One region of the Undibacterium sp. Rencai35W genome, then DNA from elsewhere that is predicted to be linked to it. Evidence: predicted binding sites of a transcription regulator. Region 1 holds the regulator's gene; each other region holds the start of a gene.
The links. Region 1 encodes LexA, which represses DNA repair genes until DNA is damaged. Its sites were predicted from a motif close to ACTGTATNNNNATACAGT; they were not measured.
Positions count from the first base shown of each region.

Region 2: the regulator LexA is predicted to act here: its motif matches at 7,355-7,372, upstream of imuA (translesion DNA synthesis-associated protein ImuA).
Region 3: the regulator LexA is predicted to act here: its motif matches at 8,025-8,042, upstream of dinB (DNA polymerase IV).

Region 1 is NZ_JBMPPC010000001.1:237,597-248,477, reverse strand. Features, by position in the region: gene ACO0K3_RS01060 (sensor histidine kinase) at 1-858, shown strand, start outside; gene ACO0K3_RS01055 (LytR/AlgR family response regulator transcription factor) at 877-1,635, shown strand; gene ACO0K3_RS01050 (hypothetical protein) at 2,077-2,589, shown strand; gene ACO0K3_RS01045 (inorganic phosphate transporter) at 2,730-3,740, opposite strand; gene ACO0K3_RS01040 (DUF47 domain-containing protein) at 3,909-4,535, opposite strand; gene ACO0K3_RS01035 (replicative DNA helicase) at 4,654-6,042, opposite strand; gene rplI (50S ribosomal protein L9) at 6,246-6,698, opposite strand; gene rpsR (30S ribosomal protein S18) at 6,726-7,010, opposite strand; gene priB (primosomal replication protein N) at 7,020-7,319, opposite strand; gene rpsF (30S ribosomal protein S6) at 7,349-7,717, opposite strand; gene lexA (transcriptional repressor LexA) at 7,995-8,663, shown strand; gene ACO0K3_RS01005 (C40 family peptidase) at 8,735-9,388, opposite strand; gene lon (endopeptidase La) at 9,513-10,881, opposite strand, start outside.
Region 2 is NZ_JBMPPC010000001.1:698,004-708,884, reverse strand. Features, by position in the region: gene ACO0K3_RS03175 (AAA-associated domain-containing protein) at 1-844, shown strand, start outside; gene ACO0K3_RS03170 (hypothetical protein) at 1,207-1,788, shown strand; gene ACO0K3_RS03165 (error-prone DNA polymerase) at 1,902-5,132, opposite strand; gene ACO0K3_RS03160 (Y-family DNA polymerase) at 5,139-6,680, opposite strand; gene imuA (translesion DNA synthesis-associated protein ImuA) at 6,601-7,338, opposite strand; gene ACO0K3_RS03150 (hypothetical protein) at 7,630-7,857, shown strand; gene ACO0K3_RS03145 (hypothetical protein) at 7,943-8,545, opposite strand; gene ACO0K3_RS03140 (4'-phosphopantetheinyl transferase family protein) at 8,644-9,288, opposite strand; gene ACO0K3_RS03135 (Pls/PosA family non-ribosomal peptide synthetase) at 9,307-10,881, opposite strand, start outside.
Region 3 is NZ_JBMPPC010000008.1:83,994-94,874, forward strand. Features, by position in the region: gene ACO0K3_RS16685 (c-type cytochrome) at 1-106, opposite strand, end outside; gene ACO0K3_RS16690 (DUF1566 domain-containing protein) at 458-1,006, opposite strand; gene ACO0K3_RS16695 (hypothetical protein) at 1,656-1,943, opposite strand; gene ACO0K3_RS16700 (hypothetical protein) at 2,034-2,255, opposite strand; tRNA gene ACO0K3_RS16705 (tRNA-Arg) at 2,714-2,788, shown strand; gene ACO0K3_RS16710 (M16 family metallopeptidase) at 2,956-5,733, shown strand; gene ACO0K3_RS16715 (substrate-binding periplasmic protein) at 5,975-6,757, shown strand; gene dinB (DNA polymerase IV) at 6,878-7,975, opposite strand; gene ACO0K3_RS16725 (hypothetical protein) at 8,126-8,446, opposite strand; gene ACO0K3_RS16730 (thioredoxin family protein) at 8,767-9,222, shown strand; gene ACO0K3_RS16735 (PAS domain-containing protein) at 9,235-10,881, shown strand, end outside.

The DNA.
Region 1 (10,881 bases):
CAGGATGACATCCATATCAAACTACCGCCAGACATTGCCCAGGAAATCAGTAATGACATTGAAGATGCTGTTGCCGACGCGGCTGATGAAGAAGTAAAAAGCTACCAGAAGAAATCATCTAAATGGTTTATGAACTTTGTCATGCTTTTGATCTTCGGTCTTCTCGGAATGAAGGCGTTAATGGGCGGCAAAGTTCGCGCTGAAGAAAAAGCCAAAGAAGCCAATCTGTCCGCAGAACGGGAGTCTTTATTACGTCAGGTCAGTGAGGCACAGATGCAGATGATGCAGGCACAAGTCGAGCCACATTTCCTCTTTAACACGCTGGCATCCGTCGAGTATTTAATCGAGACAGATCCGCCAAGAGCCGCAGCGATGCAACGCAGCCTGATCTCCTATCTGCGTGCCGTGTTACCACAAATGCGTGAGAATGCTGCAAAAACGAATCTGGGACGCGAAGCCGATATGGTGAAGTCTTATCTCGAACTCTTAAAGATGCGTATGGAAGAACGCCTGGAAGTCGACTTTAATATGCCGGAAGGATTACGTAGTGCCTCATTCCCACCGATGATGTTGCAATCACTGGTTGAGAACGCGATCAAACATGGATTAGAAGTCAAAGCGGAAGGTGGCACCGTACACTTTCATGCCGAGGTCGCGCACAATAAATTACGCGTCTCAGTCAGTGACAATGGCCTCGGTTTCGGCGCAATGCCTAGCAACGGCACCGGTCTGGGCTTGCAAAATATTCGCGAACGCTTGAAGCTCATTTACAAAGAAAAAGCACAAATGATCATTACACCCAATCAACCGACAGGAGTTTGCGTTACTATAGAAATACCTTATGAGTTAGCCAACTAATTAACCAGAATTTTTACTATGCCTACAGCAATACTAGCCGATGATGAAAGACTGATGCGTGACCAGTTAAGGTCGCGCCTGGAGCAGGTCTGGCCAGAATTGCACATTCTTGATGAAGCAAAAAATGGTGAAGAAGCCATACAGCTAGTCGATAGCCTGACACCGGACTTCGTATTCCTGGACATACGCATGCCAGTCAAAACCGGCTTAGAAGCAGCGAAAGAAATCGGGGGCAAGGCACATATCGTTTTCATTACGGCGTACGACCAATACGCAATTGAAGCATTCGATCACGGCGCGGTCGATTATGTATTGAAGCCGGCAGACATAGACCGTCTGACCAAAACAGTCGAGAGATTAAAAGCACGACTGAGTAGTAAAGATGAACCAAATGACATGAGCAATATGTTGGCGCAGCTTGCCAAGCAGATGGGTATCGGTACCAAGGTCAATTATTTACAATGGATACAGGCATCGATCGGGCAGGAACTACGCCTGATTCCGGTAGAAGAAATTTTATTTTTTCAGTCGGATGAAAAATATACCCGTGTACAGACAGCAAGCTATGAGGCATTAATCAGAAAACCGGTTCGCGATCTCGCCGAAGAGCTTGATCCCGCCTTATTCTGGCAAATCCACCGCGCTACATTAGTGAACGCAAAAGCAATATCAGGTGTTGTCCGTGATTTAAGAGGTCGCCACTTGGTACAGATAAAAGGACTGACAGAGAAACTAGAAGTTAGCCGCAGCTTTGTGCATTTGTTTAAGCAGATGTAGTCTGGCATTTTTCGAATGCGGCTCCCATAGCATAAGTAAAGAGACATTCATAACCAAACTGCTCTATATTGAGCCACTACAGGACAAAACATATTCCTTTAGTCCAAAAAATTACCTATATTGATCATGTTGATTTGCCAGATGAAAATCATGATGCCTAAGGCACATTCAGCTGGCTTGCGTAAGGATGTTCTGCTCCGAAGATCAAACATCCGCTCATCAATATAGCGATCAATAACGAGGAGAGTGGCCATGAGGAAAAGTCAACTATTGTCGATATTGCTTCTTTGTCTCTCAGGACTATTCAATGATGCCGCCTTGAGCCAAAACAATTTCGAATGGCGCTGTAACAGAGAATTATCACAAACCAGCATCGTAGTCTCTGAGTCTGAAGGTCCCTACTTCATACACAATAACGTCAGTAGCAAAAAATTGCGTACCATGAGCACGAAAACTTATTCCACCGACTATATTCTCGGCCTCACTGCAAGACATAGTATTATTCAAATCGATTTTGAAGGTCCGATCATTGATGACAAGGATAGCGATCAGGAATGTTTCGCTCCACACATTGAAATAAATATGGAACATCCTGCAATCAATGTATATGTAGGCAAAGAATTTCCAGAAAATTCTTGCGTGTATAACGAAATTCTCGACCATGAAATGCAGCACGTAAAACTCTACAAAGAGAAATTACCTGCTTTAGCTAACCTAGTACGAGCAAAGATGGACAGACGCTATGCAAACACGCCTTTGATCGGCCCGATTGGAAAAACCAAAGCACAGTTAAACGATGAAATTAACCGTGTGTGGATGCCATTCATTAAGGATGAACTGGAGAAAATTGAAGACTTACAAGCAGCTTTAGATTCAGAGGATGAATACACCAGGCTCAGTTGGTCTTGCCTTGGGCAAGTACAAACAACATTAGGATTCCGAGACCGGCGGTGATCGCTCCCAAAAATACAAAAGCCGCCACCATATTGAATGGCTGCGGCTTTAATTAGGAAACATACTCCCCCTCTGTATTCTTTAAAGAGCCCCATCAATAAAGCGGAACAGCTCTGTTTGCATTGATTCAACAGGGAGTATTATAGAATATGCCGCCCTATCCACCATGCAATCGCCGCAACAAATGCACTGGCCGGAATAGTCAAAATCCAGGCCCACACAATATTACCGGCAACACCCCAGCGGACGGCAGACATTTTCTGCGCTGAACCAACGCCGACAATGGCGCCCGTGATGGTGTGTGTTGTTGATACCGGGATACCGAAATGAGAGGCAACAAATAAAGTGATAGCGCCACCGGTCTCAGCACAAAAACCACCGACAGGTTTTAGTTTAGTGATTTTCTGACCCATAGTTTTCACGATGCGCCAGCCACCGAACAGAGTGCCCAGTCCGATGGATGCGTAGCAGGAAATGACAACCCACATTGGCGGTAAGGCATCGCTATTTGACACATAGCCAGCAGACACCAGCAACATCCAGATAATACCGATGGTTTTTTGTGCATCATTGCCCCCGTGACCAAGGCTGAACATTGAGGCGGAAACTAATTGTAAACGCCGGAACCATTTATCAACCTTCAATGGCGTCGATTTCACAAACAACCATGAGACGATCAACATCATGACCGATCCCAGCACGAAGCCTAGTAGCGGAGATAACACAATAAAAGTAATCGTGGTCCACAAGCCTTTGGAAACTAAAGCACCGGTACCCGCTTTGGCTACGGCAGCCCCAACCAGGCCGCCGATCAAGGCATGCGATGATGAGGATGGTATCCCAAAATACCAGGTAACCAGGTTCCAAAAAATAGCACCGACCAGCGCACCGAAAATCACATAGTGATCAACCACGGATGGGTCGATAGTGCCTTTGCCGATGGTTGCAGCAACTTTCAGCTGAAAAAACAAAACAGCGATGACATTAAAAAATGCTGCCATCGCGACCGCTTGTTGCGGCTTTAAAACTCCTGTCGATACCACTGTCGCAATCGCGTTAGCAGCATCATGGAAGCCATTCATAAAATCAAATAACAAAGCCAGGATCACCAGTAAGGCGATGACGTACAGGCTCATGTGGACGGTTTGCATGGAATTCACTTCTCTTTTAAGTTCTCATGTCAATTCTCTACACTCTGACCAGTAGAGAACGAGTACTTGTTAAATCTAAATCTATTAGCGTATCTGCCCTGTCGACCAGATGAGGGCAAATACAAACCAAGGCAGTTAAGGCGATCCAATCACCCTCGCAGCTCAGATTTATGCGTTTTCAACAATGATACCTTCAATGATATTGGCGACATCTTCGCAACGATCAGTGACGGTTTCGAGAATCTCGTAAATCGCTTTCAGCTTGATCAGATTGCGCACATCCGGTTCATCACGGAACAGCTTGGACATCGCAGCACGCATGACGTGATCTGCATCGGACTCCAGACGATCGATTTCTTCGCAAATCGATAGCATCTGACGTGAATTCGCCATGTTAGGCAACAACGCCACGGCATCTTTCACTTTTTCAGCGCAGGCCAGGCAGAGCTCGGCAAGACGTTTGGCCTCAGGCGTGATCTCACGGATATCATACAAAGAAATCGTCTGGCCAGCATCTTCCAGCAAATCCAGAATATCGTCCATACGAGTGATCAGCTTATGGATGTCATCTCTATCTAGCGGCGTAATGAATGTCTTATGAAGAAGCTCGATTGTATTGTAGGTGACGGTATCTGCCTGTTTTTCAATCGCTTCAATCGCATGAACCCTGATTTCCAGATCATCGAAATTAGTCATCAGAGCGACCATTTCTTTCGATCCTTTTACGCATAACTCAGCATGCTGATTAAAGAGTTCAAAAAACTTTCCCTCTGTGGGCATCAATCGTCCAAACATTTTTTTCTCACTAAAGTAGTAACACTAAAATTGTGTCGAAGCTACAGGAACGTGTCCTGCAACTCCAGACGCTGCTTCATATTGAATAAATTTGCTAAAACCAACTACGAAAATTTAATTATTCGTTATCGCCATACACAGATAATGATCCGGTGTAATTGTCAAATTTGGTGTACTCACCCAGGAATGTCAGGCGTACGCTGCCAATAGGACCATTACGCTGTTTGCCGATGATAATTTCTGCGGTACCTTTATCGGGCGAGTCAGGGTTGTAGACCTGATCACGATAAATAAACAAGATCACGTCTGCATCCTGCTCAATCGCACCAGATTCGCGCAAATCCGACATAACAGGCCGCTTATTAGGACGTTGCTCAAGCGAGCGATTCAACTGGGACAATGCGATAACAGGACACTGCAACTCCTTCGCCAGCCCTTTTAAGCTACGAGATATTTCAGAAATTTCTGTCGCACGGTTTTCACCGCCAGAGTTACCTGACATCAGTTGCAAGTAATCGATAATGATCAATCCCAATTTGCCACATTGACGTGACAAACGACGTGAGCGGGCACGCAACTCAATAGAACTCAGTGCCGGCGTTTCATCAATGTACAATTGCGCATCGTTCATTTTTTGAATCGCATGCGTTAAGCGAGGCCAATCCTCATCAACCAGGCGCCCGGTACGTAACCGGTGCTGATCCAGGCGGCCAACAGAACCCAGCATACGCATTGCTAATTGCGCGCCGCCCATTTCCATCGAAAACACGGCGACTGGCAAACCACTTTCAATAGCGACGTTTTCACCAATGTTAATAGAAAATGCCGTTTTACCCATCGATGGACGACCTGCAACAATAATCAAATCACCAGGTTGCAATCCTGATGTCATACGATCCAAATCAGCAAAGCCAGTAGGAACCCCAGTAATATCACTGCTGTGATCACGGTTGTATAACTCATCAATCCGCTCAACAACTTGCGTCAACAAAGGCTGAATCGCCGTAAAGCCTTGAGCTCCACGCGCACCCTCTTCCGCAATCGCAAAAATCTTCGATTCAGCTTCGTCAAGCATTTGCTTAACTTCTTTGCCTTGCGGATTAAACGCATTCCCGGCAATTTCGTCAGAGACCGATATCAGTTTACGCAAGACACCACGATCGCGCACAATCTCTGCATAACGACGAATATTGGCTGCAGACGGCGTATTTTGTGCTAGTGCGTTCAGATAGGTCAGGCCACCTGCATCATCAGCCTTATTGATTCCAGTTAGGGCCTCATATACCGTAATGACGTCAGCGGGCTTTGTCGCATTAATCAGCTTAACAATCGCCTGAAAAATAATACGGTGATCATAACGGTAGAAATCATCCTCACGAATGAAGTCAGCGATCCGGTCCCAGGCAGCATTGTCCAATAGTAGCCCCCCAAGCACAGACTGCTCTGCCTCGATGGAATGTGGGGGAACGCGAATGGAATCTAATTGCGGATCGGAAGGTGCTTTCATGGCGCGCATTATACCTTTTTATTCCACTTCAAAAACAAAGAAAGCAAAGCAGATGCCTTACCCAGACCGCACGTACTTGACGTATCAAAGATAGACCAAACATACAAAACACCATCAGAAAAAATCACCAAACATATATCAAACTGTTATTAACGTAAAAAAGCCGGGCAAGCCCGGCTTTTTATACAACTGAAATGAGCGTATTAAGCGTGCTCGCCCAATACAGCAACAGTCACATCAACAACGACGTCTGTGTGCAATGCAACAGCAACAGAATGATCGCCAACAATTTTCAACGGACCTTGTGGCATACGAATCTGCGCTTTTTCAACCGCGAAACCTTGTTTTACCAGAGCTTCAGCGATGTCAAAGTTAGTCACAGAACCGAACAAACGGCCATCAACACCAGATTTTTGCGAGATCTGAACTGTCAAACCTGACAGTTTTTCACCAGCAGCTTGCGCTACAGCCAAGCGTTCAGCAGCAGCTTTTTCTAAGTCTGCACGTTTCGCTTCGAATTCAGCGATTGCAGCAGCTGTTGCACGACGAGCCATACGTTGTGGGATCAAGAAGTTACGTGCGTAACCATCTTTAACTTTAACTACATCGCCCAGATTGCCGAGATTAACGACTTTATCAATCAGAATAACTTGCATATTTTTCTCCTAGTACCTTGTCGTCAATTACGCTGTGTGCAGATCAGTGTACGGCAGCAACGCGAGGTAACGTGCGCGTTTGATCGCCGTGTCAACTTGACGTTGGTACAGTGCTTTAGTACCAGTCAAACGTGCTGGCATAATTTTGCCGTTTTCTTGCACGAAATCTTTTAATGTGTCGACGTCTTTGTAGTCAACTTGCGCTACATGTGCTGCTGTGAAGCGGCAGAATTTTTTGCGTTTGAACAAAGGATTTTGTTGCTGACGCTTTTGTTTCAGTTTGCTTTTGTCAAATTTTTTACCGAATGCCATTTTTGGCTCCTAATCTAGTAAAGTCGTCTCGAAATCAGTGATGTGAAATACGAGACTTTTGCTGTTACGGTTCTTGCGCGACAAAAAACCTGTGAATTGCATAACTACTCCCAGCTCTATCTCTAAAAATCGTTTTGAAATATTACCTGCTGCAATGGCATTAATTTCAAATTCGACTACACGCTGAGTATTCGCCTGCTCTTGCTTTGAAGAATGCGTCAGTACCGCAGAAGCTATCGGAATTCCTGCTGGCGTATAGCGCAGCGCCGATTTTTCCAAAATACTGGCAACAACTTTAAGCTGATTCACTGATTTATGTTGCGTCCTCTAAAGGTCAATTATGCCGCTGGCGCTTCTACGCGTTGCGTTTTAGCAGCATCTTCTTTCTGTACAGCTTTCATCATTGGAGATGGTGCTGTTTCAGCTTTTTTCATTTTGACTGTGAGGTGGCGCAGAACTGCATCATTGAATTTGAATGCGGTTTCCAACTCGAGCAGAGTCTCAGCATCGCACTCAATGTTCATGCAAACATAATGTGCTTTAGCCAGTTTTTGAATCATGTAAGCCAATTGACGACGGCCCCAGTCTTCAACGCGGTGTACTTGGCCGCTGCGTGCTACTACAGAAGCTTTGTAACGCTCGATCATTGCAGGCACTTGCTCGCTTTGATCAGGATGTACGATAAATACGATTTCATAATGACGCATATATTCTCCTTGTGGACAATAAAATAGCCCGCCTCGGCGTCAAGACGAGTGCGGGAAGAGGAAAAGCCCATGACTATACTGCACTTTTTGAATTTACTCAATAGTTTCAAGCACTTATTGCGGACACAGAAAAAATTATTGATCCAATACCCTTTTCCGATTCAGGCTCAGGTTCTAAATGAAAAAATTTTGGCTATTCAGAAATTTATGTTTATACTGTACAAAAATACAGGCTGCATATAAACCCAGCCAAACTTTACCCAATTGGAATTCTGACATGCTAAAACTTACTGCCCGCCAAGAACAGATTCTGAATTTGATTAAAGATGCCATTCAAAATACCGGCTTTCCGCCGACGAGAGCAGAAATTGCTAACGAACTAGGATTTCGCTCAACCAATGCAGCCGAGGAACACCTGCAAGCACTAGCCCGCAAGGGAGTTATAGAAATAGCTCCAGGAACATCGCGTGGCATCCGCCTGCTTGACTCTGCTTTGAGCAATCTTAAAGGGAAATTTAGTGGTGGAACACAAATGGCATTGCCCCACCCTGCTTTGATGCAACTCAGTCTGCCTTTAGTTGGCAGAGTGGCTGCCGGCTCACCTATTTTGGCTCAAGAACATGTAGACACAAATTACCAGGTTGACCCTGCATTATTTTCTGCAATACCTGACTACTTACTCAAAGTCCGCGGGATGTCTATGCGTGACGCAGGTATTTTTGATGGCGATTTACTCGCGGTAAAAAAATCGAGAGAAGCAAAAAATGGACAGATCGTTATTGCTCGCATGGGTGACGATGTGACTGTCAAACGATACAAAAAAACTGGCAGTATCATTGAATTACTTGCTGAAAATCCCGACTATCCCAACATTAAAATTGCTGAACAAGATGAAGATTTTTCTCTGGAGGGCTTGGCCGTTGGCTTGGTTCGTGCCTGGACTTAACCAAACTTAGCCAGACTCTAAACATGCACAAGTAAGCAACTGATTTGTGCATGTTAATCAAAATAGTGACTTTATCCTTCAACTATAGCCGCTACCTGCAGCACCTCATAATCCGCAAGAAATTCAGCCATTGATTGACGGGTAATACCCCACTCAGAATGAGCATGCCACACATTACCCTCAAAATATATGCCAACGTGGTGGATACCTCTGCCACCTTTTCTTGTACAAAAAATTAGGTCATGATTGACCACTTCTGCGAGTTTTTTTGAACGACCAAGGCGACGTTGATCGTAAGAATTTTTAGGAATACTCTTAGCTAAAACATCATAATAATAGCGTTGAGTAAAACCAGAACAGTCAATCCCTGCACGAGTTATACCGCCCCATATATAAGGCGTTGCATACCAATATTGAAAAAATACATCAGAGCTTTGGCCTAAAGATTCAACAGAAATATAGGCATGAATATCTGCATCAATATTAACTGCAGCAGCAGGAACCCAACCTATCACTCCATCCCACTTCATGACTAAAGCAAAATCAAGGTGAGTACCAAGTATGCGAACAACCTCTTCAACATCACACTGAGTTTGACGGAACCGGTCTTTTTCATCGGAGCTCATCGATGAGTAAGTCGGCTCAGGATGCCTCAATACATCCATTAAATATAGGGCCCTTCCATACACATCACTGAACCATTGATCTTTTTCAATATGAACCATTATTTGATTTCTCAATTAAACCCAAAATAAATTCATGGCATCGTGATTAAAATTACGATGCAAATAAAATAGCCGCTGATTTAAACAGCGGCTATTTTGAGGCAAAACCTAGGAGATTAAACAATCAATGTTTTACGACGCCAGTGTCACCGACAGTTTCTGTTTTGGCTGCGGCAGCAACCAAAACTTCTTCATCAGTTAACGCAACAGGCATGCGCTCAAGTGCAATTTCCAAAACCTTGTCAATCCAGCGCACAGGAATAATTTCCAATTTATTTTTTACGTTATCAGGAATATCGGCTAAATCTTTGGCATTTTCCTCTGGTATCAATACAGTCTTAATACCACCGCGATGAGCTGCTAATAATTTCTCTTTCAATCCTCCGATAGGCAGAACTTCGCCACGCAAAGTAATTTCGCCAGTCATCGCGACATCAGCACGTACAGGGATACCCGTAAAAACAGATACCAGTGCCGTCGTCATCGCAATACCGGCTGAAGGACCATCCTTAGGAGTCGCTCCCTCTGGCACATGAATGTGAATGTCACTTTTTTCAAAAACATCATTCTTGATACCTAGGCGCTTAGCGCGGCTACGAACTACTGTACGAGCAGCTTCAATTGACTCCTTCATGACATCGCCCAAAGTGCCTGTACGTATTACGCCGCCTTTTCCGGGCATTGCAACTGCCTCAATCGTCAACAGATCTCCGCCAACCTCTGTCCATGCCAGACCAACCACTTGCCCAACTTGATTTTCTTTCACTGCGACGCCAAAATCATAGCGACGAACACCAAGGAACTTATCAAGATTCTTGGAGGTGATCGTTGCTTTTTTCTCGCTCTTTTTCAATAAAAGCATCTTCACTACCTTACGACAAATCTTGGAAACTTCACGTTCCAAGGAGCGCACACCAGCTTCTCTGGTGTAGTAACGAATGATGTCGCGAATCGCACTTTCGGATACATTAATCTCACCGTCTTTTAAACCATTATTCTTAATCTGTTTTGGCAACAAATAACGCTGAGCAATACTAGTCTTTTCATCTTCGGTATAACCTGACAGACGTATGACCTCCATCCTGTCTAACAAAGCGGGCGGAATATTGTACGAATTAGAAGTCGCCACAAACATTACATCGGACAAATCGAAATCAACTTCAATGTAATGATCTGAAAAAGTATGATTTTGCTCAGGATCCAAAACCTCCAGCAATGCAGACGACGGATCACCGCGGAAATCAGCCCCCATTTTGTCGACCTCATCCAGCAGGAATAATGGGTTGCGTACGCCAACCTTAGACAAACTCTGCAAAATTTTACCTGGCATAGAACCGATGTAAGTACGACGATGGCCGCGGATTTCAGCTTCGTCGCGCACTCCACCTAAAGCCATACGCACAAACTTGCGATTTGTTGCACGGGCAATCGACTGTCCTAGCGAGGTCTTACCAACCCCCGGAGGACCCACCAGGCACAAGATCGGAGCTTTT
Region 2 (10,881 bases), 460 kb from region 1:
GGTGACCAATCCGGATATCTTGCTCATGGATGAGGCATTCTCCGCTCTTGACGTGCTGACGGGCGAAACCCTGCGTAACGATATGCTGGAGTTATGGGAAGAAAGTCGTATTCCGACCAAAGGTATTTTGATCGTATCGCACAATATCGAAGAGGCCGTGATGATGGCAGATCGCATCATCATTCTGTCCAGCGATCCTGGCAGTATACGCTGCGAGGTCAAGATCGATTTGCCTCGCCCGCGCGATGTCGAGTCGGTCGAAGTCCGCGCCTTGATCGATGAAGTGTACGGCCTGATGACTATGCGTCATGCGCAAGAAACCGTGACCGGCGTACCAATTTCCAAACATCTGGGATACCGCTTGCCAGAAACCGATGTCAGTCGTATCGAAGGCGTACTTGATTTGCTTGCCGATGCACCGTTCAACGGACGTGCCGACTTGCCACAGTTGTCAGAGGAAGCAGAAATTTCCGATGAAGACCTGTTCCCGACCTACGAAGCTCTGGGCTTATTAGGCCTGGCAGTGATCGAGAAAGGCGATATCAGTTTGACGCCATTAGGTCATCGTTATGTCGAAGCCGATCAGGCGCAGAAGCAAGAATTGTTTGGTCAACAGTTGCTGACGCATGTACCGCTGGCATCGCATATACGCCGCAATCTGGAGCAGGAAACGAACGGAAGTTTGCCGGAAGAACCTTTCCTCGAACTACTATCTGAATTCTTGAAAGCTGATGAAGCCAAGCGCGTGCTGGAAATCGCGATTGAGTGGGGACGTTATGGTGAAGTCTATGAGTATGATTACCACACAGGACGATTGACCTTGCCTGAGCCGGAAGAGGGCTGACCTGGTTTTTGGTTGGCAAGCTTCTGAATTGATGTGGTATCGAGTGCTCAATTTCTTTTGGCGGTACGATGTAATATTGAGACCTTCATTCGACATATGAATATACTCCCTTCTAGTATATTTTCATTGCCTATATAGATATTGCGGTAATAAGGCTATTTTTTATAAAAATATGGGGAGTATATGTGCTCTTGCCTTGTTTCAGACTATGCGCTGCAATGCGAAAAATATAGGATTGACATCAAATTGTTGTAAAATAGGCCACATCATATCCATAGTCATTGGTTGACTTCTGATGTCGATTACCTTTGTTTTTGCTCGCATAAACTATCCTCCACCGTGTCATTTACCTTCTCATTTTTATGAAAAAAATTCTTTCCTTTTGCGTTTTACTATTTAGCGTAAGCACCTGTTTTGCCGAGGATTACTTAGATGTCGTTACAAGCAAATCTTGTGCGTGTATCGACAAAATTCCAAGTAATGCCGATAAGAGAAACTTGAAGATGCAAATGGGCTTTTGCATGTTGGAAGCTTTTTCGAAAGACGATAAAGAAAAATTCAAAAAAGAATTCAATCTCGATTTTTATCAACTCGATAAAAACGGCGAAAAAATCGGCGCGATCGTTGGCATGAGGATGGCAACACAATGTCCTAAAACTGTGATGGCGATGGCGAATGCTGACAAACAAGCAGATGCCGATATGCTGAATGGTACGATCACCAAAATTGAAAAAGATAATTTCGCAGTTTTCTTCCTCAAAGATGGCGAAGGTAAAACAACGAAACTATATTGGCTAGGACCAGTGCAAACCACGATGGATTTGCCAACAATTTATCAAACCCTGGTAGGTAAGACAGTGGAAGTGCAATATGAGAATAAAGATATCTTTGATCCTAAAATTGGTGAGTATCGACAATTTAAAGTGATCACTAAACTCAAGTGATTTTTTACTCTCTGCCTGGCGTCTGTTTGGACAGCAAGCAGGGAGCAAGTAATTTTATTCGTAAAAATCATCGATGTATGCCTCGTACACATCTGACGTAGTTCAACAGTAATTCAACAAAAATCCCGACTTCCCGTTTGCAGCGATCCCAGCAGATGGGACATATCGACCAGACGCTTGGCGACCAGATGACGGACCTCTCCTTCGCATTGCCAGATGCCGTAGACGCCGAGTAGCGGTGCATTGAGTACTTCACGACGCTGCTTTTCTACCAGGCTTGGCCAGATAATCACATTGACTGGTCCAGTCTCGTCTTCGATGGTGATAAACAAAACGCCATTCGCTGTACCCGGTCGTTGTCGTACCGTAACGATGCCGCAGCCTCGTGCAAACTGACCTTGCTGAAAGGTATTGAGCATCTCCGCCGGTAAGAAGCGCTTGGCGAGCAGTTGTTGCCTTAGCAGTGCAACCGGATGACGCTGTAAGCTGAGTCCCATTGCCCGGTAGTCACTGACAATTTCCTGACTTTCGGTGGGGGCGGTCAGCGGTGGCATCTGTTCGGCAACGCTGACGACGCGTAACAAATCCTTATCTGGCACAGCGCCTGCTGCTTGCCACAAGGCTTGCCGGCGATGTCCTGACAAGACGGCCAAGGCATTGCTGGCCGCCAGTACCTGCAGATCCTGCCGGCTCAATTGCGCCCGGCGCGCGAGGTCGTTGACGTCGCTGAAGACAAGCTGCTTGCGCGCTTGGGTGATGCGTGTTGCGGTCTCTGCCGATATACCGGATAGCAGAGAGAAGCCCAGCCTGACTGCTGCTTGCTCTGTGTTGTTATACGGGTTGATACTGCGAGTACCGTGGGTATTCGCTTCTAAAGTGGAGTCCCATTCACTGATATTGATGTCAATCGCCAGAACCGTAACCTGATGTCGCCTGGCATCTTGTATCAACTGCGACGGGGAATAAAATCCCATTGGTTGAGAGTTCAGTAAGGCACATAAAAATACGGCAGGTTCATGACACTTGATCCAGCTGCTGGCATAGGCAAGCGAGGCAAAACTGCTGGAATGACTTTCAGGAAAGCCATATTCACCAAAGCCCAGCATCTGTTGAAAAATTGCTTCCGCAAATTCTTCTTCATAACCACGCCTGACCATCGTCTTCACGATGCGGTCATGATAACGCTGCAGACCGCCTTTACGCTTCCAGGCTGCCATGGCACGTCTTAACTCATCAGCTTCGCCCAGCGTGAACTCGGCAGCGATTACGGCAATTTGCATGACCTGTTCCTGAAAAATCGGAATTCCCAAGGTTCTGCCTAATGCTTCTCTGAGTTCTTCCTTTGGATAACTGACGGCTTCACGGTTTTTTCTGCGTTGTAAATACGGATGCACCATCCCGCCTTGTATCGGCCCGGGTCTGACGATCGCGACCTGAACTACAAGATCATAAAATACTCTGGGCCGTAAACGAGGCAGCATACTCATTTGCGCACGTGATTCAATTTGAAATACACCGACCGTATCGGCTTTGCAAATCATGTCGTAAGTGACCGGATCTTCACGCGGGATATCTTGCAAACGACTGGGGCGGCCAGGCAGGCTGGACATCAATACCAATGCACGCTTCAGCGCCGACAACATGCCGAGTGCCAGCACATCAACTTTTAGCAAACCTAAGGATTCCAGATCGTCTTTATCCCATTCAATGACGGAGCGATCTTTCATCGCGGCATTCTCTATCGGTACCAGTCGCGATAATTTGTCGCGCGAGATGATGAAGCCGCCAGTGTGCTGGGACAGGTGACGTGGGAAGCCGCGCAACTGACTGGCCAGACTTGCCCATTGTTGTGCGACGGGGCCTTCAGGATCTAAGCCGTTTTCAGCAAAACGCAGTAATAAATCCTGCTTCCCGTCAAACCAGCGATGCGATTTGGCGACCGTATCCACCAGTTCCAGATCAACACCGAGTGCTTTGCCTACTTCACGTAAAGCGCCACGTGAACGTATGGTATGTACCGCAGCCGCAATCGCCGTGCGGTCTCTGCCATATTTTTTATAGATATATTGAATCACTTCTTCACGTCGCTGATGTTCAAAGTCCACATCAATATCGGGTGGTTCGTTACGTTCTTTGGACAAAAAACGCTCAAACAACATCGTGCTGCTATCAGGATCAACTTCGGTGATGCCAAGGCAGTAACAGACGACAGAGTTCGCTGCCGAACCCCGCCCCTGGCAAAGAATCTTGATTGAACGTGCATACCGGACGATGTCATAGACCGTCAGAAAGTACGGCTCATAAGCCAGGTCATTAATCAGATGTAATTCGTAGTCGATGCGTTTTGCGACTTTGTCCGATACCCCATGAGGGAAGCGAGTTGCGGCGCCGAGTGCGACTTCTTGCTTGAGATAAGTTGCTGGCGTATGACCTTTGGGGACGAGCTCTTCGGGATATTCGTAGCGCAATTCCTTGAGGGAAAATTGGCATAGGCTGGCTATTTTGACAGACTCTGCTAATGCCGTTGCCGGATAAATATTCGCTAGTCGTAGTCGTGACCGCAAATGCTGTTCTGCATTCGGTGCAAGTGCATAGCCGCATTCGGCAACGGGCCGGCTGAGCCTGATTGCGGTCAATACGTCTTGTAATGGTTTGCGGGAACGTACATGCATACAGACATTGCCAGTTGCCACGACCGGTAGCTGGTATTGACGGGCAATCGAGGTAACAGTGTGGCGATGTATATCATCCATGGCCTGATATAACAAAGTGAGACTGATCCAGACACGCTGCGGAAAGGTTTTTTTCACCCACGCAGCTTGCTTCGCCAGCGTATCTGGGTTCGCCGGATAGTCAGGAACCAGCAGGATTAAGCAATCTGGCAAGCCTTGCAGGTGGGCGTATTCTGCTGGCGGATGACTAAAGTCTTCCTTTGTCATCAGGTAACTACCTTTACTAATGCGGGTTCGCGCCATTGTGATGAGTTCGGACAAGTTGCCGTAGCCCTCACGGTTTTGAGCCAGAGCGATCAGTGCTGGCGCAGGAATATGCGTATCCGCCACATCTTCTGCATCAGGCCCAGTCGTATCGGTTAGCTGAAAATACGATCCGATAATCAGATGCAGCGCGGTATCTTTAACAGCAACATGAGCGCGTACGACACCCGCAAGTGAACATTCATCCGTAATCGCCAACGCCTTGTAAGCGAGCTGCGCTGACCGCTGCGCCAGTTCTTCTGCATGCGAAGCACCATGCAAAAAACTGAAATTGGACTGGCAAAATAATTCGGCATACTCAGGCAAGGCATAGGCTGGCGCCGGATTGAACGGAGGTGTTGTCTGCATGATGTTTTATCCAAATAAACCATGCACAAACCAGCTGGCACCAGTATCTGACTGCTCGCCCAGACGCTCTCTATAAATCCAGTAACGAACATGACCAGGGTTTTCAGCAATAAAATAGTCGCGGGTCACGAGTTGTCCGTTCCACCAGCCAGCTTCTATCCGCTCGGCGCCAGATAATAGTTTTAAGGGGGCATGGTAATACGGTCGGTGATGACGGATCGTCAGGGGAAGTGCCTTCTCAAATAACCAGACCGGACGCGCTGCCTGATTGGGTATATTGGGTATTCGTGTCGACAAGGGTTGTGACTTTGAGGTGTTTTTCTTTTGTGCATGGACGACTGAGACCCAGGTATTGGCGACTTCTGGCCGGTGGTCCTCTTGCGGTGCGGCTTGCAGTACCTGATCATCGCCCAGCCGTGCGACCAATAGTTCCAGTAACCGGTGATGGTCTTCTGCATACGCTTTGGGCTCTGGAAAGAGGGTGGCATTTGCCACCTGTCTTGCCTGCACCTGGCTTGCTACAAGGCTGACGGCAATCGCCGGCGCGTGAAGGCAGGTTATTGCGAGTCTTTCTTTTAGCAATCTGAGCAAATGATCTTCACGCCAGACGGGTTCTGCCAGCTTGAGATTGAGATGCGTCGGTGCCATTGCCTGACGACCGCGTTCATGGTCGAGGTACAGATCAATTTGCGATACGGCGAGTTGCTTGACTGCCAGCCAGCCCATCAGTTGCATGAGCAGACTATGAATGAACGCCAGAATCATTTCTGCATGTTCAATTCTGTCGGGTAATTCCGTGTGGCTCCGGAATTGCAGCGGGACCGAGATCCATTCAAACAATGCGGCTTGATGACCATATGCCTGATCCATAAGATCAAGAATTTGTGTGCCACAGCGCCGCTTGAGTCCGGCGCGAGGCAGCGTTTGCAGAGATCCCAGCGTAGTGCAAGCGATGCCGTGCAACCATTCTAGCCAGGGCTGTGCTTCGGGTAGCAGGGCGACAGGTAATTGATCCAGACTTTGTTGAAGTTTTTTTAGTTTTAAAACACGCTTCAAAGTGCGCGTTTTTTGCAGATGAGATGTTCCCATCATTGTGCTGCGGGCCAGAAGCCACGCACCCATTGCGGTTGGAGCACAACTCAAAGAGATGCTGATCCCCATGACGCGCATGCTGTGTCGTATCAGATGGCATAAGCGGTGTATGCCACCAAACAGTCGCAGACTAGCGCCGACCTCCATCAGCAGGCAGTCATGCGCCGCATGGGTAACTTGTGGTGTGTATTGCAGTAAGGCTATCGCCACTTGCTCCAGACATCGCTGCTCTAAAACTGGCTGACGCGTATAAAGCATGACGTCTGGTAACAGCATTTGTACGCTGGCTTTTTTCATGGCGTGCTGAGCACCTGCTGCCAGCGCGCTGCAGGATGCGCAACTGATACGATTTTGTTCCAGTACGACCTCAGTCCCATCAGGAGTAATGCGCCAGTTCGGGCGAAATACTTCGAGCTGCAACAAAGGCAGATGTAGTGCGATCCATAGAGGTTTCATTCAATGCCTCAACAGGCGAAATAGGTAAATGTGAAAACAAGGACGGTAGCGCCAATAACAAAGGCTGTTCTCGCTGGACACCGCGCCGTTTAATGAATTGAATCTGTATGCCATCAATCACCGGCGTGAGATGCAAGCGCAAAGGTGCCGGTGAGGGCATCTCTGCACAGGTGCTGGGCCGCATCATAAAAAAAACGGTATCTCCGCTTTGTGCTGCCAGATGTAATCGTCTCAGAGCCTCATTGCGGATATGTGTTTGCCAGATTAAAAGTGCCGCGCAACTGCCGCTGCGCAAGACCTGTTCTGCCGCCCATAAGGCATCGCCTGGTCTTTTACAGTGTATCCAGAGACATTGTTTCAGCGGAATTCCGTAGGCGTGCAGGGCTAATAATTGTGGCTGATGTGGTGGTCGTATCAGCACAATGGTGCGCTCATCTGATTGCAGGAGCTGTGCCAGAGCCGGCTGCAAAAGACGCAATTCAGCGCTTCCATACTGCTTGAGTAGTAATTCATTTAATGAGCCGCGAGGCCAGCCACCGCCGGGTAATTCTTTCGATAAACTCGGAAAAGTGCTGTTGATACAGGCCGTCGTGCTACTGGCTAGTTGCGAGGCGCGCCATAAGGAAGGATGAATGTGATCGGGAGAGTCGGTAAACATAGAGGCTTCAATAAATACTGTATATATATTCAGTATAATATTTAAAGCGCTTATTTTTCAATAGCTTAGGAAAATACGAAAATAAATAAAATACTGATTGCATATACAGTATTTTGTGATAAAGTATGTTTTGTGGCATCCATTTGCAGTGTCTTGTATTGAGTTGTATTGGCAAATGTTGTGGCTCAGAAGAGTTAAGAGATTTATTTAGTCGATAAGTTATTGAACGAGACGTACAGATCAAACTTATTCATCGGATTTATTCATTTACTGATTGGGATATGATTCAACATGGCACACCTTGACAATTCATTTGACGGACAATTTAGCCTGCAAGTCGCACCAACTTCATTTTTAATGCGCTTGGGTAGTCGTGAGATTTTTGTATGTCGTGATTTCCGCCGACGCTACTACCATGTCAATCCTTTGATGGATTTTTCTACCGGTATCGAGGCGGGTCATCTGGAACTTTTGCTGTTCCGTAAATGGCTCATTATCTTTTCTAAGGCCAGATGGTAATTCGGTTGTTTCTAAGCTTCCTAAATGCTGGATAAGGTAAATAGTGGTTACTGGTATTTCGTCGTGTTTTGAGATATCTGGATGATCAAAAACGAAGTCTGCGTTCGCTTGGGTCAAATAATGGATCTGGTCCATTTTCTAATTTTTTGACAATCCCCGACTGATCAAAATAAACGGTCATCAAGGAATTCCAGACACCGCTTTCCTTGTATGGGTAAGACCAGGCTTCAAGCGCTACACGCGGGTAATAAGCTGTTTCTCCGGGAGCACCAATGAGCTTGATGACCGCATTTTTATCCATGGAACCTACTGTGATTTCAGCAAATTTTTGCAAAGTCAGTACTTGTTCATATGAAATAAGCCGCCCGTCATGATCGAAGCGGGCTATATGAGTTGCCTGCGCCATTCTGCCACGCATGTATTCCCATAGATGCTGGTCGCCGTCTTGATAAATATGTGTTGGCTTACCTAGTTCAAGTACGACTTCCTGTTCTGTTTGCCCAGTTTTTACGCTACTCAGACCGTAACTGACGCAGGACGTCAAACTCAAGGCAATGATTGAGATGAGACTGCTGGCAAGGAGGCGTGATAGTTTCATGGCAAGCGTTAGGTTTTGTTGAGATTCAAACGCATGCCAGACGCATCGCGTTTTTGTAGAGTTTTGCCACACGTTGTAATACCTGGCCATTACTTTATCGTAGCTGGCAAGGGCTTAGCGCTGGATTTCTCGGTTAAAGGATTTTTGCAAACGCTTCTATCCTAAACCTTATTCGTGAATGCGGTTGTCTATGCGGAAAAAGCGATGCTGCCACAATAATTCTCGGGCAAATCAAGCTGGTACGCAGACATGGTTTGTAACTTGATATGCCGCCCGGTAGCAACCGTATCTGACCATTCGCTTAATGCCATACCCGCACATTTATAGCGAGCTTCGAGCCTAGTCCATTCTTGTACAAAGCTCAGTCGCTGTTGTTGAGGCGTCAGGCTGCGTATCATCTGGTGGCGATCCGGGTCCAGATAAATACTCGCGATATCTTGCCATTCAAATGACTCTTTAGCCAAACTCTTGGTGTTGAGCAGGTCGATACCGACGCTGGAGTCCAGGCAAATTGCCGCTAATGATAAGCCTGCTTCATGACTGATCGATAAAGCAGCTTCATGACCTGAAAAAAAGAGTCGGGGCGCTGTGCCGGATGATGCCGCAATCTCAATGTCGCGTCTGTCGATTTGATAGCATTGCTGAATCAAGGTAATGATTGCAGACCGTATTTGTTGTCTTGCTATTGTACGATCTTGGGTATTGCCAGTAGAGATGGCTATGACGACATACCCGTTTAATCGCAATGCGGTACTTGCTTCTTCCAAGTGCTCAGGCGAATAAAATACCGGTATAGGTACCGGTATTGGCGTGAGAAGTAATGAGGCAGGCATTACTTTGGTAGCGATGAACTAGTTCGCGATTGCGGCAGGGCAACCGCGCCAGCTGGATTTTGCGGGAATAAATTCTCCCTTCATGACCAGCGTCAGAGCACCAAGCTGCGCATCATCACCGACAACTGCGCTGTAAAGTACCGAACTTCGCGGCCCCATATAAACGCGCTCACCGATGATCACTTCATCGATCTTCATGACGCGATCTTCAAACAGATGGGTTTGCGGGCAACAAAGAGCGTTAATTTCGCTATAAGCACCGATGCTGGCACAATCAAATTCAGTAATATCTGTCGTATCAAGATAAACACCGCGTCCGATTTTACAACCCAGTAATCTGAACGCCAACGGCAACCAAGGTGTGCCACGCAGATAACGCATGAAGTTAGGAACAGCGATACCTTCATATAAATTCGTAATACCTTCAGACAGCCAGACAAAGGATGTCCACATTGGTACGCTACTTTTTTTATAGCGGAAAATGAAGACCCATTTGAGTACCAGAACGAAGCCAAAACTGCCGATGCCGTACCACAATCCAGCAATAGATAAATAATAAGCGACTTCATCCCAGCGATCATCACCTGCCAGTGGCATGAGATCTAATACGATCGTATAGCCAACGGCAATGACCATCGCATGCGGTGCAATAATTCTGAATGCTTCAATCAGTCCGCGACCTAGCCTGCGCATAAGGGAAGGGTGGAAGGTAAGTTCTTCAGGAAAGCCTTTTACTTCCTCACGTGCAGGTAAATGGATGGGAGGGGAACCCAGCCAGGTATCACCTTCATGCATCTGACTATTCTTTGGCGCACTAGTATGGACGCCGATCAGTACATTCTCAGGCAGGATCGTGCCATCGGGAATGTAGGCGCCATTGCCGACAAAGCTGCGTCGCGAAATGATGGTCGGTTGCATGCTCATCCAGCCGCCATCAATCTCCTCATCACCCAGCAACACGGCATCGGCAATAAACGTCTCGTCGCCCAGCGTCAGCATATCCGGTACCACGCCGAGAGCCGTGGAGATTTCAGCACCACGCCCGACTTTTGCGCCAAGTAAGCGATACCAGTAAGGCGCATAGACCGTGGCATATACCCCGTGCAAGACGTTCAGGCTAGATTCCTGAATCTGGTTCACCAGCCATTTACCGCAGTAGGTATTGCCATGTACGGGATAACTGCCAGGTTTTAATTTAGGCAAAATACTCCAGCGTATACCCGCAGAAAGTAAGGCGGTGCAGACAATCAATACGGCCGTAGCCGGAAACGCGAGGATGAAATATTTAACGAGTTGAAACGAGAGACTTGTGTTTTGCAACCAAGCTAAACCATCGATATTGTCGATCCAGTCTATCGTAATAAAACTTGGAAACACTGGCAGAAAAAATAAAGCGGTAATGAGCAAACTACCCATAATAAAAAAAATGGCCTCACTAAAGAAGCGCAGAGTCGAGACCTCAGGACGCGGTGGCTGCGATGCGTGGTCAAAGGCACCGGCATCTGCGGCCGGTGAGCCGCGCCATACTCTGTTAGCCGGGACTGATTGACCTTCGCTGAGTGCTGACTGTCCTTCAAGATGGGCAAATTCACC
Region 3 (10,881 bases), on a different contig from region 1:
GCAAAACGATGATGATGATCGGAACGATAAAACCTGCCGCAATCGCAACGATAAGTTGTTTTGGGGTCTTGATCGCTGATTCGTGGTCGTCGTGTGCGTTGCTCATGGTGTCCTCATTGCAATTTATAGTAACTGGCTGCGGGCTGAAAAGATTGCTTATTCAGCCTATCAAACCTGTGATTATAGAGGCAAAGCGTGCCGTTTGGAACGAAAAACCCACGCTTTCACCACAAGAATGACGTGACAATCGCCGAAATTCCGACAATTTTCGGGCATTTGCCAATAAGTGCACCGCTATTATGGGGTAACAAGCAGCCCTGTTTTGCGCTAGCCAAATGCAATTCATCCCACTTTGTGTTGTTCATTTCGGGAGTGGGGGTGCCGGGTATTTTCATGTTTGGCTTAACGTTGTAGCCATATACCGCAATGTGTCCGGTTAAGCGACGAGCTACGTCCGTTACTTTGGGCCAGCGGCTGGCGCTGTATCCCTGACGAGCAATAGGTGGCCCACCTGCTCGTTGGATGTATCGATCGGCCGATCAGCGAAACAACCATCGACGGCGAGCGCACGGTCACCTCGCTGAGTCCGGGTTGTGGAAATGTATAAGCGAGGCAGCAGACCCGGAAATACCACAGGCCGGAGTTGTGGTGGGTCTAGTGGCGGGCATGCTCCCTTGATTACCGAGAGAAGCTCATCAGCGGATGGCAACCGCCACCCGTCAGGGCTACTTTGTAGCTCTGCCAACGCTTGTCGCTGCGTCAGCCATTTTGGCGTCCCCGCGCAGGACTGCAGATCGCGATCCCAAGTTTGTCCATAGTTGCAGCGCGCCCATGTTTTTCCCGTGCGTCTGTCGAGCGCCAGATCATTTGCGAGAACGAAGTTTTCACCGTGGAACCTCCAGCCACTTCCCGATGGCACTAGCACCGGGATTGATGGGCGAGAGGTTTGGGCATGCGCGTCTTGAGCGATAGCTGCTAGGAATAACAACGAAATGATGAGCCGCATAGAGATAGAGATAGAGATACCTAACGCTGGAGTTTAGCTGCAGCCGAGGCTGTCCGCTGGAATGATGGAATGGACTCCTGCGCCTGGTTAGGGATCAATCTTGTATACAAGCGGAATCCTATCCAGCCACATCGTTGCACGAGATCCACAGTCCCAGTCGCAGCGGTCATCTGTTGATGCCAATCGCACTGAAGCTGTGTTCCCCGCGAATGAGATGATGACTTTGCAGCCCGGAGGGTCATCTGGCTTCTGCGGTAGCACCAGGTTGCCGCGCACCCAACTCGCAACTCCTTTTGCGTGACAGGAATGATCGTTATCGCCGCGCGTCCAAATCTCCACCCGTGCCGTCGTTGACGAGATCCGCCTGATGTCAATGGATTCGGTGGTCGTGAACTGGCCGCAGTTGGGGTCAGGATCATCTGTGCAGTCCATGGAATAGTCGCGATTCGGGACATCCTGAGCGTATCGCTCGAAAGAGCTCGGTCGCGCTGAATCGGCTATCGCAACGTGTCCAAGCAACATCAATCCTATGAGCGCGGTCCTCCGCATTTTCGTCACAGCAGTCATGATCCCTAACGCCGATTTGAAAGGCGCGCGCGCCGATCAGTAAATATTAAAAAAGCGCTTAATCGCGCGTCATTTTCGAAAGTCATGTTAAATCTTTTTTTCTGGTTATCGTCCGCTTCTTCCGCGGCACAAATGGCGCTACTTTAAACAAAGCAACGCCAAAGGGCACAAGAAGCAAGGGCAAAAGAAAGGTCACCCATCGAAATACTAAATCATCCGAAGGAATGCCGTTGACAAGTACCATTCCTCCCGGAAGGATATTTGAAACACTAAGAACAGCCATAACCGAACCGCCCACCACAAAACTGACTGCCATAACGCGTCGAGTCAAAAAATTGAACAATTTCCAGTGAACTTCTGAATAGGTCATGAGATTTAACGCAGAGGTGCCGGGATCGCCGTCACGATAAAATTTATAAATAGCGGGATCGCTTTTGGCGATTCCCTGCCGACCGTCCTGTTAAAGCTCACGTACATTTTCTATCCATATCATTTCGTTTGGATGATGATCTTCAATTGTTTCAAGTGCTCCATCTAGTACATTTTGCGTCTCACCGCCAAGGGGATAAATGAAACGCGAAACATTGCGGCCTTTTAGATTGCCATAGTCAACTTCAGAAATTGCGTCGGAGCCGCACCAAATTGCCGATATGCTCGCATCAGCAACTTGCAATGCATTCATTAGTCCAGTTGGTGTAATCGCGAGGAAAATCATATGAGTTTTAACGTGATTTAATTTTCATTTTGCAAAATTAACCTGCAACAAAAAAAGGGATCGTCAGTTTCTCTCCCCTTGAAACCCTTATGGTTCCTAGTTCAAATCGGTTTTAGCTTAAAAACATTAGTGATAACCAAATCGTGAAAAAGTGCATAACGTAGAGATATTATTTTATCAGTGAAATTAACAAAATCGCATTTTTTTGACCGACAGCTAACGCCCCAACGTTGGCGTTAAAAAAATTGCCTATGTTGAGATGAAATCGACATTATCTTGTGCATCGACGGGGAAACTGGTTTTGAATAGCGCAAAAAATAACAAAAAAATTGATTAGTCGCTGCTCAAACAAAGATTTAGTCCATTTTCTACCAACACAGTAGAACCCAAACGGCTACAATGGCGGTCTGCAAATATTTGCGCATGTGACCGTCTTCCAACGGATAGGATGCTAGCCTCCGAAGCTGGCGATACAGGTTCGATTCCTGTCGGTCGCACCAAATTCCCTTACCTCGTCTTTTGCCCCTCACCCCGACTTCTGTCCTTGTCACGCTTTGTGCACAAGATGTCTGGTGTATCGTCACATTCGCAAGGACAAATTATTTTGTCTATCTGCTAATATCCAAGTCTGACTCTTTATCGACCTTCCACATAGGCCAGACTTCTTATGACATCGTCACGTTTGCAGCTATCTACCCTGAGCTTGTCCATCGCAATCGCTTTTATGAGCGCCAGTCCGGCGACTTGGGCGGCCGGGGTCGCCGCCCCCACGGCGGCTAAAGCAGCCAATACTGCCAGCGTGCCGGCAGGTATGAGCTTTGTGCGGGATGTTGAAGGTATTAAGGAATACCTGATGCCGAATGGCTTGCGCGTGTTGCTGGTGCCGGATGCGAGTAAGCCGACTACCACGGTGAACATCACTTATCGTGTCGGTTCACGACATGAGAACTATGGCGAAACAGGGATGGCGCATTTGCTGGAACATCTGATGTTCAAAGGAAGCAAAGCACATCCGCGTTTGTGGGAGGAGATGTCGCAGCGTGGCGTCAACTTTAATGGTACGACCTGGCTGGACCGCACCAATTATTACGAAACGTTTGCCGCGAAACCCGAGACTCTGGCATGGGCCATTGCGATGGAAGCGGATCGTATGGTGAATTCGCGTATTTCGGGGGAAGATCTGAAAACGGAATTTTCTGTCGTGCGTAATGAGATGGAAAAAAACGAAAATTCGCCGACTTCCGTATTGATGCAGCGCGTTATGTCAGCCGCGCATCAGTGGCATAACTATGGCAAAGACACGATAGGTGCGCGCAGCGACGTAGAGAATGTCAGCATCCCGCATCTGCAAGCCTTCTGGCGTAAATACTACCAGCCCGATAATGCGATCCTGATTGTCTCCGGTGCGTTTGATCACCAGGCTACGCTGAAATTAATCAGCCAGCAATTCGGCAAAATCCCAAAACCCAAGCGCGTCATCGAGTCGACCTACACATTGGACCCGGTACAAGATGGTGAACGCGACGTCGTCGTACGCCGTGTTGGTGAGTCGCCGTCCGTGATGGCGCTGTACCACACGATGCCTGCCGCTCATCCTGATTATGCAGCGACCGAAGCGCTGGCAGTGATCTTGGGTGATTCGCCCAACGGGCGTTTATACAAAGCGCTGGTCGAGAGTAAAAAAGCCGCCGACGTATTCCCATGGGCAGCCAATCTCGAAGAGCCGGGATTCATGCTGCTAGGAGCGAATTTACGTAGCGAGCAAGATCTCGATGAAGCGAAAAAAATCCTGATCAACACGGTTGAAGGATTTGCCAGAGAGCCGGTCACCGCCGATGAATTAAAGCGTGCCAAAGCCAATCTGGAAAACAATCTTGCGCAGGTGTTTAACGATCCTGAAAAATTTGCCGTCTCGTTGTCTGACAGCATAGGGAATGGCGACTGGCGCTTGTTCTTTTTATTCCGCGACCGCATGCGCGCGTTGACGCTGGACGATGTGCAACGCGTGGCGACAACCTGGCTCAAATCAAGCAACCGCACCACGGGTCGCTTCATTCCTGAAGCCCAGCCAGTACGTGCCCCCGCGCCCGCCAAGGTCGCATTGCAAGAGCAAATCAACACCTTCAAACCTGGTGTCGCAATGGCGCAGGCGGAGAACTTTGTCACGACGCCGGAGAATATCGATAAGCGCACCCAGACCGGCGCTCTGAGCAATGGATTGAAATACGCCTTGCTGCCGAAAACCACACGCGGCAACACCGTGGTTCTGACGATGGAAATCAATCTCGGTGATGAAGTCAGTCTAAAAGGCAAAGCGAATGATGCCGGACTTGCGGCAGCCATGCTGAGCCGCGGCACCGAGAGCTTAAGCCATCAGCAGTTCTCAGAACAGCTCGACCAGCTCAAAGCCAAGCTGCAAATTTCCGGAGCGGCGAGTTCTGCCAGTATCACTCTGGAAACGACACGGGAAAATCTGACCCGAGCCCTTGAACTGGTACGCGATGCCTTGCGCAAACCTGCTTTTGGCGAGGCGGAATTTACTCAGCTGATCACCGCACAGTTAGCCCAGCTGGAAGAATCACGTAAAGATCCGCAAGCCATTGCGATCGATATGGCACGCAGGGCAACCAACACTTGGCCTGCCGATGATGCGCGCTACTACCGCAGTACCGATGAAAAAATCGCGCAGCTCAAGGCCGCAAAATTAGCGGATGCCAAAGCATTCTGGCAAGCGTTTTACGGTGCGAATAATGCACAGCTTGCGGTGGTTGGTGACTTCGATGCGAGCGCGATCAAAGCTCAGCTTCAACGCGATTTCGGTGACTGGCAAGCCCGGCAAAAATTTACCCGCCTGGCGAAACCTTTTGTGGCAGTGAAACCGGCGGCCTTGAGCCAGATCACGCCGGATAAAGCAAATGCGTTTTTCTTCGGTACGCTGAGTCTGCCTGTCAGCGATCAGCATCCTGATTATGCGGCGCTCACACTGGGAAATTATCTGCTCGGCGGTAGTGCAAATTCACGCATACTGGATCGTATCCGTCAAAAAGACGGGATCAGTTATGGCGGCGGCTCGTTCTTCAATGCGTCGTCCATCGATGAGGCCGCCAGCTTCACCGCTGGTGCGATTTTTGCGCCACAAAACCGCGCTAAACTCGAAGCAGGCTTCCGGGAAGAAATCGCCCGCGTACTCAAAGACGGTTTTACCGCGGTGGAACTGGCAGAGGGTAAAAAGAGCCTGATCCAGCAATCGCAGCTAGGTCGCAGCCAGGACTCAGGACTGGCGCAAGAACTGGTGCAAAACCTGTACCTCGGCCGCACCATGCAATTCGATGCGGCGCTGGAGAAAAAAATCATGGCGCTGACTAATGCCGATGTCAAAGCAGCCATGAATAAATATCTGGCCTACGACAAGATGCTGACGGTTTTTGCCGGTGATTTCAAATAACGCAATAAATTCACGGCAGACAATGCGATTCGCTTGGCGGATCGCATAAGCGCCACAAAAATCCGGCAAAAATTACATGGTCAGTCTGACGTAGTTTTCGGGCCGGTCGCCCAGAGTAGTCGAGAGGAGTTCCGGTCTGTTGATATTCACACATCCTGCAGGCGATGTGTGGTGTCAACAGAGCTGACGATGGTCAAGTAAATTACGCTACACTGCACTATCGTTTTTACTTGATTCCCCCATGAAAACCCGGGCGTTCTCTCTCTTTATCGCCATGACCGGAATGATTGCGCTGACAGCCATGTCACCAGCAATCGCCGACGACACGGTGATGCGTCTGGCCAGTCTGGAATGGTCACCGTACGTCGGCTCACAGTTACGTGACGAAGGCCTGACGGCGTCGATTGTGAAAGTCACTGCCCGTCAGATCGGTATCGATACAAAAATCAGTTATGCGCCCTGGAGCCGCACCGTACAAGTCGGTGGCACCGATCCCGCCTATGCCGGATATTTTCCGGCTTTTTATACCAAAGAGCGAGAGAGTAGCTGTTATTTTTCGGGGATATTGGGTCGTAGTATTGTCGGCTTTGCTTACCTGAAAAAGCGACCGTTTGACTGGTTAAGATTGAGTGATTTACAAGCGTACAAAATCGGTATCGTACAAGACTATGCGAATGGCGAAGAGTTTGACGCCATGATCAAAAAAGGATTACTGAAAACCGACACCGCACCGTCTGATGTCAGCAATCTGCGCAAACTGCTGGCACAAAGAATCGACGTGATCGTGATTGATAAAAACGTCTTACGCCAGCTACTGATCACCGAACCGGGCTTGCAGGCCAATCGGGATCAGATCGAGTTCCACCCTCAGGAACTGACAAACTTCTCCATGCATATCTGCTTTCAGCATACCGAGCGTGGATTGGCGATGCGCAAAAGCTTTAATGCTGCGCTGGAAAAAGTCGATATCAAAAAATTTGAGAATACCTATTTTAAGCTAACAGACGCTGCGGGCAGTCGCTGATCGTCGTACATTAAACATATACTCCCCCATTTTTTTGAATAAATACCCATAATCCGCATTATTTCATTAGTGCTTGTAAATATACTATGGGGCAGTATGTATATTTATAGCCGCGTAGCATTACCAGCAATCATCCACGCTAAACAAGGGAATCTGCTCCGCCCTCAGCGCCGCCTGCTGCGTACTCACAACAGCTCCCAGGCCAACACCCAGCCCTAACAAACGCACTGGCAAGTTACGGCGCAAGAATCCGGTTTCCATCAGTTGCCGGAACAGTTGCTCGTTCAGTTCATGACTGCGGCACTCGACGGTGGTTTGCCGGAAATCGCTGAAACGGATTTTGATATTTAACTTTTGTATCGACTCTTCAGGCTGCACTCGCTGCACCCTGGCAACCAGCGACGCATAGAGCAAAGGTAGCTCTGTCATACAAGCCGCCAGATCGGGCAAATCGTTTGTATAGGTTTCTTCGACGCTGATGGATTTGCGTTCTGAATGAGCGATCACCTCACGCCGGTCAATCCCGCGACATAGCATGTAGAGGCTATTGCCCAGCTTACCGAACTGTTGCACCAGGTCCTGCACGGACCAGGCACGCAGATCACGGCATTCTTGTATGCCAAGCGCATGTAATTTGGCTGCGGTGACCTTGCCAACGCCAAACAGGCGGGCGACCGGCAAGGCAGCAACAAAGTCCTCAACCTGATCCGGCAAAATCACGAACAAGCCGTCTGGCTTATTCCAGTCACTGGCGATTTTGGCGAGGAACTTATTGCTGGCGACACCCGCTGATGCCGTGATGCCGACGGTGGCGGCAATGCGTGCGCGTATCTCTTGCGCAATCAACGTGGCACTACCTTTGTGCTGGGTACAGTCGCTGACATCGAGATAAGCCTCATCAAGCGACAAAGGCTCAACCAGATCGGTGTAATCACGATAAATCGATAAGATGGCTTTGGAGGCGACACGGTATTTTTCCATGGCCGGCGGCATGACCACCAAATCAGGGCAGCGGCGCAGCGCCAGCGAAGTTGGCATAGCAGAGCGCACACCGTAACGTCGCGCTTCATAATTGCAGGTAGCAACGACGCCGCGCTGATCGGCACGGCCACCGACTGCCAGAGGTTTATCACGCAAACGCGGATCATCCCGCATCTCGATGGCAGCGTAAAAGCAATCACAATCGCAGTGGATAATTTTTCGAGAAACAGGAGGCACGGTAATGACACGCTAGGCTGTGCGAGACAATCGATATTTTACCCTATCAACTGTATATATGATCAGTAAATACATCTGTCATATTACTTCGTAATATTGCTTAGCCGTGTCACTTAACATCGCACCTCCGGGCTGCCCGCAGAAAAGCGATCAGGTCCGGGAGAGCGACGTGAGATGGCTTTGCTTCGGTTTGAATTGCTGCGGACTGATACGGAATTTACTGCGTCGGTCGCCCATGAAGGCACGTAAGTCCTTGATGCTGTAATTCGAAATCTCATGCATGCGTATCAGCAAGGATGCACCAACGGACAAACGGCGGTGGCGGATTTTGCTGATCACTGGCGGAGCCACTTCGAGCGCACGCGACAAGGCGGCGTCATTTTTGAAATGTAATTGGTGGATCAGGGTATCCAGCAAGTTATCTGGATCATAGTGAAATTCTCTGGTTTGAAGTTCTGATAGATTGTTCATGATTCCCTCGGTTTTATGGTGTTTTAATGAGTTTTAATGGATTTGATTGGCTTGCGGATACAAGTACGTCGTTAAACAACCGGGTCAAGATGGATTAAATTCTTATGTCTGAGAAATACTTGACCATAAGTCAGTTTATAAACTGCAATCCGGCATCGCTCTGTGCGGTTCACCACAGAGCGTAGCGGCTCATGACAAATTCCGGTAATTGCGTCATCATGTAAAAACCGGGCAAGAGCATTGCTCCGGTGTTTTTTCCACTCATCTATGCTGGCAGCAAGACAGGAGTGCTGCGAGCGCATCATGCAAAGAGAATTCTCATGAAACAATTAATCGCTATCTGCCTCAGCCTGTTTTTCACGGCAGCACTTGCCAATCCCGCCCAGCCTTATGATGAGGCCGCCGATGCTCAGGCAGAATTGACTAAGGCTTTGTCAGCAGCGCAAGCCGCAAATAAAAAAGTGCTGGTGATCTTTGGTGCCAACTGGTGCAAAGATTGTCTGGAACTCGATAAGTCAATCAAAGGACAAAGTGCCGCATTGATTGCCAGCAAATTTATTGTGGTCAAAATCGATGTTGGTCAATTTGACCGCAATCTCGGCATCGCGAACCGCTACGAAAATCCCATCAAAAAAGGCATCCCTGCTGCTGTCGTACTAAAGCCGGATAACAGCCTGCTGTATGCGACCAAAGCGGGTGAATTGTCGAACGCGCGCAAGATGAGCGATCAGGGAATTTATGATTTCTTCAGCCAGGTTGCAAGTCAGCATCCCTAAGCCTCTCTGATCATGCCATCCAGACTGCCAGATGCTGGCGCCACCGGTTCCAGCGACGCTGCGAGTCCGCTGGTGCAGGCTGGCGAGCGTGCTGCGGGCCGTAGTTTGCGCGCTTTGCTGGAGGCCATCGGAGATAGTTTATGGGACTGGAATCTGATCACTAACGAGACTTTTTTTTCTCGTCGCTATAAAAAAATTCTGGGATATGCCGAACATGAAATGGGTCAGCATATCGACGACTGGCTGTCTCATGTGCACCCGGATGATGTTGGTCATGCAATGGCGGCCACCAGACGACATCTGGAAGGTCAAACACCCGATTATGAGGACGAGCACCGCATGCGGTGCCGTGACGGTAGCTGGAAATGGGTACGTTCACGCGGTGCCGTTGTTGAACGTAATGCCGATGGGCAGCCGATCAGGATGATGGGTCTGATTACCGACATCACGCAAAACCGTCAACTGACCGACCAGCTCAAAGAGAGTCATACGCTGCTCTCGAATTTTTCGCGCTACCTGCCCGGCGTGTTTTATCAGTTTCAACGTTTCCCGGACGGACGCTTTTGCTTCCCTTATGCAAGTCAGGCTGTCGTCGATGTATTCGGCATCCAGCCTGAGCAATTACGTGAAGATGCGAGTGCGCTGTTCAGCAAAATTCATCCCGACGATGTACCGGCAATGGTGAATGGCGTCAGGATCTCTGCGATGGAACTATCGCAATGGCATCATGAATACCGGGTCTTGCAAACTGATGGTACAGCACGCTGGTATGTGGGTAATGCAACACCGGAACACATGACTGACGGTAGCATTTTATGGCATGGTTTTTTAAGCGACATCACCGAGCGCAAGCAGGCGGAAGAGCGTGCATATAAAGCCGAACAGCAAATCCGCCTGATTTTAAAAGCCTCGAATCAGGGGCTGTATGACATCAATATTCTGACTGGCGAAGGTCAATACAGTCCCGAGTACGCCAGGATGCTGGGCTACGATGCCGATGAATTCGCCAGCCAGCCGGAGTTTTGGAATAATTTTTGGAAGTCAGGTATTCACCCGGATGACATACCGCGTCTGAAGACCGCGTTACGCAACCATATCAAGGCCGAAGACGGTAGCGACTACCAGGCGGAATTCCGGCAAAAAACCAAATCCGGCGAATGGATCTGGATCATGTCACGCGGCCGGATTGTCGAACGCGATAGTCAAGGCAGAGCCGTGCGCATGCAAGGCACACACATCGACATCACCGAGCGCAAAGTCAGTGAGGAGATGTTGCGCGTCAATCAGGAATTGCTACAGGCAAGCAAAGATCGCTACAAACTATTGGCGCGGGAACTCGATATCCTAATTAATAATGCGCCGGTAGGGATTATGTTTGTCAGTGACGGCGTGATCATCCGCGCCAATAAAGTGCTGGCCGATTTATGCAGATTCGACGACGTGCAGGCGATGATAGGCAAAAAAACGACGTTCTTGTATGCAGACGAGAACGATTATCACGCCTTTGGCGCACAGGTTATTCCGCAACTGCAAAGAGATGAACCGGTTGAGATCGAATGGCAGGTAAAACGGATTAGCGGCGAACCGTTTTTGGCACGGATCGCCGGTCGTGCCTTACCTCCGGAGAATTATGTACGCGGCACGGTCTGGATGATGGAA